2 regions of the Sphingomonas sp. BRN-1R genome follow, and region 2 is predicted to be linked to the other one. Evidence: predicted binding sites of a transcription regulator. Region 2 holds the regulator's gene; the other holds the start of a gene.
What was found. Region 2 encodes LexA, which represses DNA repair genes until DNA is damaged. Its sites were predicted from a motif close to GTTCCNCNCTTGTTCT; they were not measured.

Region 1 (4,450 bases), 790 kb from region 2:
GAATCGAGATCGCGCTCGCACCGCTGGTGAAAGCCGTCTCGTCGCGTCGCCCTAGGTAAGGCGCCTGATGATATAGATTCCCGAAAGATCGCCCGACCTACCCCGCGTAAGCGTAAGCGCCACCCTGTTGGAGCGCCGCCTGATAGGCGGGGCGCGCATGAATCCTGTCGAGCCAGGCGATCGTCGCCGGGCGACTCGCGTCTAGCCCGGCGCGGCTGCGCGCCGCCTCGAGCGGGAAGCTCATCATCACGTCGGCGGCGGTAATCGTGTCGCCCGCAAACCACGGATGATCCGCCAGCACGCTTTCCACATAGTCGAGATGCACCTCCACCATCGGCCGGAAACGCTTGATCGCCGCGCGTCCGAACACCGGCACACGGCTCAGCACGAGCGACACCAACAGCGGCGGCATCAGCGAGCCCTCGGCGTAATGAAGAAACTGGCGGTAACGCAAAGCCGCCCCCCGATGCGCGGGCGCGGCGAAGCGGCCATCGCCTTTCTCGACCAGATATTCGACGATCGCACCGGTCTCGACCAGAACGTGGCTGTCATCCTCGACGATCGGCGACTTGCCGAGCGGGTGGATGCGCTTGAGCGCTTCGGGCGCGAGCATCGTCCTGGCATCGCGCGCGTAACGGCGGACGATGTACGGCAGGCCGAGTTCCTCGAGCAACCACAAGACGCGCTGCGACCGCGAATTCTCGAGATGATGGACGATGATGGTCATGCCGGCTCCTTTCGCGGAGCGCTCAGCGCATGCCGTGCAAGACGGTTCCGAAAACCTCCGGCAAGGGCGACCGGCGCATGCTGCGGCGCGACATGCTGAAAGGCCCGCGGCGTACGCGGGCCTTTCCGGGCTTCGCGGCGTGTGAGGGCACGTCGCGTAAAAGAAAGAGTGCGCCGCCACCCGAGCGGCGGCGCTACCTCACATTTCGGCGTCGTCGTCCTCGGGACCGGCCATCATTTCTTCGGCGACCTTGTCGGTGCGGCTGCGGATCGCCTTTTCGAGACGGTCGCACATCTCGGGATTTTCCCGCAGGAAGTTCTTCGAGTTCTCACGACCCTGACCGATGCGCACGCTGTCGTAGCTGAACCACGCGCCCGATTTCTCGACCAGCCCGGCCTTCACGCCGAGATCGAGGATCTCGCCGATCTTGGAGACGCCCTGCCCGTACATGATGTCGAACTCGACCTGCTTGAACGGCGGGGCGACCTTGTTCTTGACGACCTTGACGCGCGTGGTGTTGCCGATGATCTCCTCGCGGTCCTTGATCTGGCCGGTGCGACGAATGTCGAGGCGGACCGAGGCGTAGAATTTGAGAGCGTTGCCGCCCGTCGTCGTCTCGGGATTGCCGTACATCACACCGATCTTCATGCGGAGCTGGTTGATGAAGATCACCATGCAACGCGAGCGGCTGATCGAGCCGGTCAGCTTGCGCAGGCTCTGCGACATGAGACGCGCCTGAAGGCCGACATGGCTGTCGCCCATCTCGCCCTCGATTTCGGCGCGCGGCACCAGCGCGGCGACCGAGTCGACAACCAGCACGTCGATCGCGTTCGAGCGCACGAGCGTGTCGACGATTTCGAGCGCCTGCTCGCCGGTGTCGGGCTGCGAGACGATCAGTTCGTCAATATTGACACCAAGCTTCTTGGCATACACCGGATCGAGCGCATGCTCCGCATCGACGAAGGCAGCGGTGCCGCCGGTCTTCTGCGCCTCGGCGATGACATGGAGCGCGAGCGTGGTCTTGCCCGAGCTTTCCGGCCCGTAGATCTCGATCACGCGGCCGCGCGGCAGGCCGCCCACGCCAAGCGCGATATCGAGTCCGAGCGAGCCGGTCGAGATCGCCTCGACCTGCATCGTCTCCTTGGAGCCGAGCTTCATCGCCGAGCCCTTGCCGAACGCGCGATCAATCTGCGCGAGTGCGGCTTCGAGCGCCTTTTGCCGCTCGTCGGCGGCCTTGGTATTGGATGCTGCCATTTTGGAGTCGATGACCTTCAAAGATGCCGCCACAGGAGCCTCCATCGCTAAACCGTTGTGCGCACCGATACAATGCGCGTTGGAGGCTTCGTATCCTATTTGTTCCGGGAGAACAAGAGCGGAACTTACAATTTCGTGTCATCGTCGCCCCGGCGCAGGCCGGGGCCGCTCACTTCGGAGCAATCGGCTAGCCAGATTATGCAGCGGCCCCGGCCTGCGCCGGGGCGACGAGGTCAGGCGAGCGCGTCTAACGCCTTCGACACGCCATCCATCGTGAACGGCTTGGCGAGCGACGGCCGGTCGCGGAAGCGTTCCGCCACGCTGTCGTGCGAGCCGCCGGTCGCGAACACGAACGGGATGTTCCGCTCGGCCAGCGCGTCGGCGATCGGCAGGCTGGTCTCGCCGCCACGCAAATTGAGATCGAGGATCGCGGCGTCGATCCCCCCCGCCTCGACCAGCTCCAGCGCCGCCGCGCAGCAATCGGCAGTGCCGACCGGCACCTTGTCGAGGATCTCGAGGAAGTCCTCCAGCATCATTGCGATCAGCGGTTCGTCTTCGACGATCAGGATATTCTGCGGTGCGCCCATGATTCGCCCATAACCGTCAACCCCCGCCCGCACCAAGCCCTTTTGCCGTCATAAGCGCGCGCACCGCCTCGGCAAGCTGCTGAACTGAAAACGGTTTGGCCAAAAATGCGACGTTGTCGAGATCGATCGACTTGCGCAGCGTCTCCTCGGCATAGCCCGACATGAACAGGATCGGCAGGTCCGGGTAGCGCTTGCGGGCGTGGCGCACCATCGTCGGCCCGTCCATCAGCGGCATCATAACGTCGGTGACGAGCAGATCGGGGCGCGGCTGACTGGCGAGCCGTTCGAGCGCCGCCTCGCCATGTTCGGCGGTGAGGACGGTATAACCCTGCCGCGTCAGCGCGCGTTCGGCGACGGCGCGCACCATGTCCTCGTCCTCGACCAGCAGGATGGTGCCGCTGCCCCACAGGTCGAGCGGCTTCTTGGGCGGCACGATCACCGTATCGGCGACCGGCACCGAGGCGGTGTGGACCGGCAGATAGAGCGTGAACACCGCCCCCTGCCCCGCCTTGGATTCCGCAAAGATATAGCCACCCGATTGCTTGACGATGCCATAGACGGTCGACAACCCGAGCCCGGTGCCCTTGCCGACCTCCTTGGTGGTGAAGAACGGCTCGAAGATCTTGGGCAGGATCTCAGGAGGAATACCCGCACCATTGTCGGCGACTTCGAGCGCGACGTAATCGGCGATCGGCAGGATGTCCGACCCCATCCGCCGCACGTCGGCGGCGGTGACGGCGAAGGTGCGGATCGACAGCACCGCGCCACCCTGCGGCGGTTTGCTGAGCATCGCATCGCGCGCGTTGACCGCAAGGTTGACGACGACCTGTTCGAGCTGCCCCGGATCGGCGCGCACCGGCGCGAGGCTGCGGCCATGCTTGACGTTGAGCGTGATCGTCTCGCCGAGCAGGCGCTTGAGAAGCTGCGACACTTCCGAGACGATATCGGGCAGTTGCAGCACCTGCGGGCGGAGCGTCTGCTGGCGCGAGAAGGCAAGCAACTGGCGCGTCAGCGAGGCGGCGCGGTTCGAATTGGCGCGGATCTGCTGGATGTCGTCATAGTCGCTGTCGCCGGGCGAATGGCGCATCAGCATCAGGTCGCAATGGCCGATGATCGCGGTGAGGATGTTGTTGAAATCATGCGCGACACCGCCGGCGAGCTGGCCGACCGCCTGCATCTTGGTGGCCTGCGCGACCTCGCGCTTGAGCCGGGTCTCCTCGCCATTGTCCTTGAGGCTGAGCAGCACCGCCGCATCGCCCAGCCCCCGCGCGCCCGCGATCGACAACGCGACCGGCTCGTCGGGATGATCCTTCAGGCGGATGGCGAGATCGCTCGAATGCGCCGCCCCGCTCGCGAAGCGACGCACCGCGTCGGACACCACGCCCTTGTCCTCGCGCACCACCAGATCGCCCGGATAGAGCGGCGGCGCGGCGGGATCGACCCCGGCGGCGCGCGCGAACGAATCGTTCATTTGCAGGAAGCGCCCGTCGGCCCCGACCAGCGCGACGCCGAACGGCATCAGCGCGACAAGCGTCTGGACATGCGCGGTGGCGCTCGCGCCGATCGCGGGTGCACCGCCCTGCTCCTCGTCGATCAGCGCGACGAGCATCGGCGCCTCGTCGCCTTCGAGGAACGGGATTTGCAGGATCCGCAGCGGGTTCCTGAGCATCCCCTCGCGTTCGAAACGGACCATGCCGCGTTCGTCGGTGATGAGAAAGCGCGCGAAATCACGGCCGGTGATGGCGGCATCCTCATGCCCCATCGCCCGCGCGCGCAGCACGCTGTTGGCGGTGACGACCCGCCCGTCATGCCCGATCAGCGCGATCATGATGCCGGCCCGACCGAACTGGTCGCCGGTGCGGCTCGCGACGAGATCCTCGAC
Region 2 (4,450 bases):
GTCGCTGCACGAGCACCCGGCGATGAAGCGCTGGTTCGGCCCGCACGAGGAGCGACGCTGGCGCGCGATGCTGCGCGAGCTGGTATCGCTGCTGGTCACCGGCGTCGTCGTCGAACTGGCGCTCATCCCGATCTCGGTGTTCCACTTTCACCGTGCGGGCGTGTACGGATCGGTCGCGAACATCGTCGCGATCCCGCTGACCACCTTCGTGACGATGCCGTTCGAGGCGCTTGCGCTGCTGTTCGACGCGATCGGCGCGGGCTGGCCGTTCTGGTGGGTGACCGCGCGCTCGCTCGACCTGCTGCTGTGGATCGCGCATGCGGTGGCCGCGCTGCCCGGTGCAGTGGCTCCGCTGCCGGCCATGCCATCTGGCGCATACGCGCTGATGGTGGCGGGCGGTCTGTGGATTGCGCTATGGCGGACACGATGGCGGCGGCTCGGCGCGGTGCCGCTGGCGGCGGGCGCGGTCTGGGCGCTGCTGACGCCCGTGCCCGATCTGCTCGTCACCGGCGATGGCCGCCATGCCGCGATCCGCACGCCCGGCGGCAATCTTGCGGTGCTGCGCGACCGCACCGGCGATTACACCGCCAACACCTTTGCGGAGAACGGCGGCATCGTCGGCGTGCCGCTGCTCCTGTCCGAACAACCCGATGCGCGGTGCAGCCGCGACCTCTGCGTCGTCCAGCGCACCAGCGGCGGACGGCGCTGGCGCATCCTGGCAACGCGCAGCGGCTATTTCGTACCCACCGAGCAACTCGCGCCGCTCTGCAAGACAGTCGACATCGTCATCAGCGAGCGCCGTCTGCCGCGCGCCTGTAGCCCACGCTGGCTCAAGCTCGACCAGACGACGCTCGCGAAGACCGGTGGGGTCGCGATCACGTTATCCACCGCGAACATCGCCACCGTCGACCAACCGGGTGACCGTCACCCGTGGCGGATCAATCGTAGCGACGCAGCAACCCGGCGAGCTTACCCTGGATCCGCACCTGCGCGGGGGCGTAGCGCTGCGGATCATAGGCGCGGTTGGCGGGATCGAGCCGAACCATCGCGCCCTCGCGGCGGAAATACTTGAGCGTCGCCTCAGCCTCCTCGATCAGCGCGACGACGATCTCGCCGTCGCGGGCGATTTCGGTGCGGCGGATCAGCGCGTAATCGCCGTCGAGAATGCCAGCATCGACCATCGAGTCCCCGGCTACCTCCAGCGCATAATGTTCGCCGCCGCCAAGCAGCGCGGCGGGCACGGCGAGCATCGACTGACCCTCGAACGCCTCGATCGGCACGCCGGCGGCGATGCGGCCGTGCAGCGGGATCTCGACAACATCGTTCGCAGGCTGCGGCAGCGTGCGCACGTTGGAGGGGGCGGGCGCCTCAGCCGTCGCGGCGGCTTTCTTCGGCGGCGCGGTCCGTTCGGGCATGCGCAGCACTTCGAGCGCACGCGCGCGATTGGGCAGGCGGCGGATGAACTGCCGCTCCTCGAGTGCGCTGATGAGACGATGCACGCCCGACTTGGATTTCAGATCGAGCGCCTCCTTCATCTCCTCGAACGAGGGCGACACCCCAGTTTCCTCAAGGCGGTCATTGATGAAGCAGATCAGCTCGTGCTGCTTGCGGGTGAGCATCGCGTTCCTCCGTCCGAACAGATGCGGAACCAATATGGAACAATGATAGGCCCGTCAAGGACGATCCATCACCAAAGTGGCAGGATTTCCACCGAGTCGCCGGCCTTGGCCGGGGCTGCGTGCGGCGCGCGGACGACGAGGCAGTCGGCGCGTGCCAACGTGCGCAGCATCGAGCTGTCCTGAATGGCCGCGACGAAGACACGGCCGCCACGCGTCTCCGCACGCAGATAGTCGGTGCGGTGATCGTTGGCAGGCAGATCCTCACCGAGAACCGCGCCGGTACGACGCGGTGCAGGATCGGCGGCACCGCTCATGAACGCGATCAGCGGGCGCAGGAACAGTGTCGCGGTGACGAACGCGGATACCGGATTGCCGGGCAGGCCCAGCACCACCGCGCCGTTCAGCCGCCCGGCCAGCATCGGCTTGCCCGGGCGCAGCGCGATCTTCCAGAAGTCGAGATTGCCGCCGGCCGCCTCAAGCGCAGGGCGCACCAGATCGTGATCGCCGACCGACGCGCCGCCGGTGGTGACGAGAATGTCGGCATCCACGGCAGCGAAGGCCGTGGTGATCGTATCGAGCCGGTCGGGCAGGATGCCGAGATCGACCACCTCGACCGGGAGGTCCGCGAGCATCGCCGCGAGCATCGCGCCGTTCGATTCGGGCAGCGCCCCCGGCGGCAGCGGCGCGCCGGGTGCGACCAGTTCGTCGCCGGTCGCAACCGTGGCCACGCGGATCACGCGGCGCACCGGTAGCGTGCCGTGTCCGCCGGTCGCGGCGACCGCGATGCGGGCGGCGGTCAGCCGCTCGCCGCGCGCGACCAGCACCTCGCCGGTGCTGAAATCGAGGCCTTTGCGGCGGACGTTGCGGCCGACGTGGGCGGGGCCGTCGCCGACGAGGCGCAGGTGCTCGCCGTCGCGCGCGGCCTCCTCCTGGACCAGCACCGTGTCGGTGCCGTCGGGCATCGTCGCGCCGGTGAAGATGCGCACCGCCTCACCCGCGCCGACCGCGCGCGGGAACGGCGAACCCGCCGCGCTCTCGCCGATTACGGCGAACGGGCCGGGCAGATCGCCGAAGCGCAGCGCATAGCCGTCCATCGCCGACAGATCGGCGTAAGGCTGCGTCCGCAGCGCGCACACGTCGTCCGCCGCCCAGCGCCCGGTGGCGGCACGGATCGGCGCGTCCTCGCGTGCGACCGGCGCGGCGAGCGCGAGCAGGCGCGCGAGTGCGTCTTCCACCGGCAGCAGGGCGGGCATCTAGGCGGTGTCCTCCGGCGCATGCCAGTCGCCCGATTTGCCGCCGCGCTTCTCCAGCAGCCGAAGCCCTGAGATCACCATCGCCTTGTCGATCGCCTTGGCCATGTCGTAGATCGTCAGCAGCGCGACGCTGGCAGCGGTGAGCGCTTCCATCTCGACACCGGTCTTGCCCTCGGTCGCGGCGGTGGCGGTCACGGTGACGCCATCCTGGTCGGGCGCGAGATCGACCGCGACGCGGGTCAGCGGCAGCGGGTGGCACAAGGGGATGAGGTCGCTGGTGCGCTTGGCCGCCATGATGCCGGCGATGCGCGCGACCGCGAGCACGTCGCCTTTGAGCGCGGTGCCGCTGCGGATCGCCTCCGCAGCCTGTGCCGACATGGCGATGCGCCCGGTGGCGATCGCCTGCCGCGCGGTGACGGCCTTGCCGCCGACATCGACCATGTGCGCCGCGCCGGACGCATCGAGATGGGTGAGCGCGCTCACCCGACCAGCGCCCGCGTCGCCGCCTCCACATCGTCCTGCCGCATCAGCGCTTCGCCGATCAAAAAGCATTTGATGTCATGCTCGGCCATCGCGTCTAGGTCGGCGCGCGTGGTCAGCCCGCTTTCGGCGACAAAGGTGCAGCCTTTGGGGGCTTTCGACACCAGTTCGTAGGTGCGCGCGAAATCCACGGTGAAGTCGCGCAGATTGCGGTTGTTGACGCCGATCAGCCGCGACTTGAGCTTCAGCGCGCGGTCCATCTCCTTGGCGTCGTGCACCTCGACCAGCACGTCCATGCCGCATTCCAGCGCGCTCGCCTCGATCTCGGCGAGCAGCCCATCGTCGAGCGCGGCGACGATCAGCAGGATGCAGTCCGCACCCAGCCCGCGCGATTCGGGCGCCTGCCACGGATCGACCATGAAGTCCTTGCGCAGCACCGGGATCTCCACGACGTCCCGCGCGGCGGTGAGATAGTCGTCGCAGCCCTGGAACCACGGCTCGTCGGTCAGCACCGAAAGACAGGCGGCACCACCCGCCTGATAGGCGCGTGCATGCGCCGGCGGATCGAAATCGGCGCGGATCAGCCCCTTCGACGGGCTTGCCTTCTTGATCTCGGCGATCAGCGCATGGCCGGTCAGCGCCTTCGCATCGAGCGCGGCCCGGAAGCCGCGCGGCTTGCTGCGCCCCGCGATGCGGGCGTCGATCTCCGCCATCGGCGTGGTCGCCTTGCGCGCGGCGACATCGGCGCGCTTGGTTTCAAGGATACGGTCGAGCACGTCGGTCATCGGTAAGCGATCCATTTGTCGAGCAGCGCGCCCGCGCTGCCATCGTCGAGCGCGGCGGAAGCAATTTCCGCGCCTTCGCTCAGGGTGTCGGCCGTGCCTGCGACGATCAGCGCGGCGGCGGCGTTGAGAAGTACGGCGTCACGATATGGCCCACGCTCGCCACCCAGCAGCGCCCGCAGCGCGCGGGCGTTGTGCGCGGCGTCTCCGCCGCGAATGGCGCTGAGCGGATGGCAGGGCAGGCCGGCGTCCTGCGGCGCGATATGGTCGCCGATGCCGCTGATGCCGATCGCCACCGCCACGCTCGCCCCCGCGC

Region 1: recA (recombinase RecA) is a predicted target of LexA. The motif match lies at 2,091-2,106, and genes of this name have one in related genera.

What each region holds. Positions count from the first base shown of each region.
Region 1 covers NZ_CM173236.1:2,515,099-2,519,548, forward strand. Annotated here, with positions in the region: gene AC3ANX_RS11465 (glutathione S-transferase family protein) at 98-727, opposite strand; gene recA (recombinase RecA) at 926-2,014, opposite strand; gene AC3ANX_RS11475 (response regulator) at 2,215-2,568, opposite strand; gene AC3ANX_RS11480 (hybrid sensor histidine kinase/response regulator) at 2,585-4,450, opposite strand, start outside.
Region 2 covers NZ_CM173236.1:1,721,974-1,726,423, forward strand. Annotated here, with positions in the region: partial or broken gene AC3ANX_RS07925 (ComEC/Rec2 family competence protein) at 1-934, shown strand, start outside; gene lexA (transcriptional repressor LexA) at 939-1,619, opposite strand; gene AC3ANX_RS07935 (molybdopterin molybdotransferase MoeA) at 1,688-2,872, opposite strand; gene moaC (cyclic pyranopterin monophosphate synthase MoaC) at 2,873-3,355, opposite strand; gene trpC (indole-3-glycerol phosphate synthase TrpC) at 3,352-4,137, opposite strand; gene trpD (anthranilate phosphoribosyltransferase) at 4,134-4,450, opposite strand, start outside.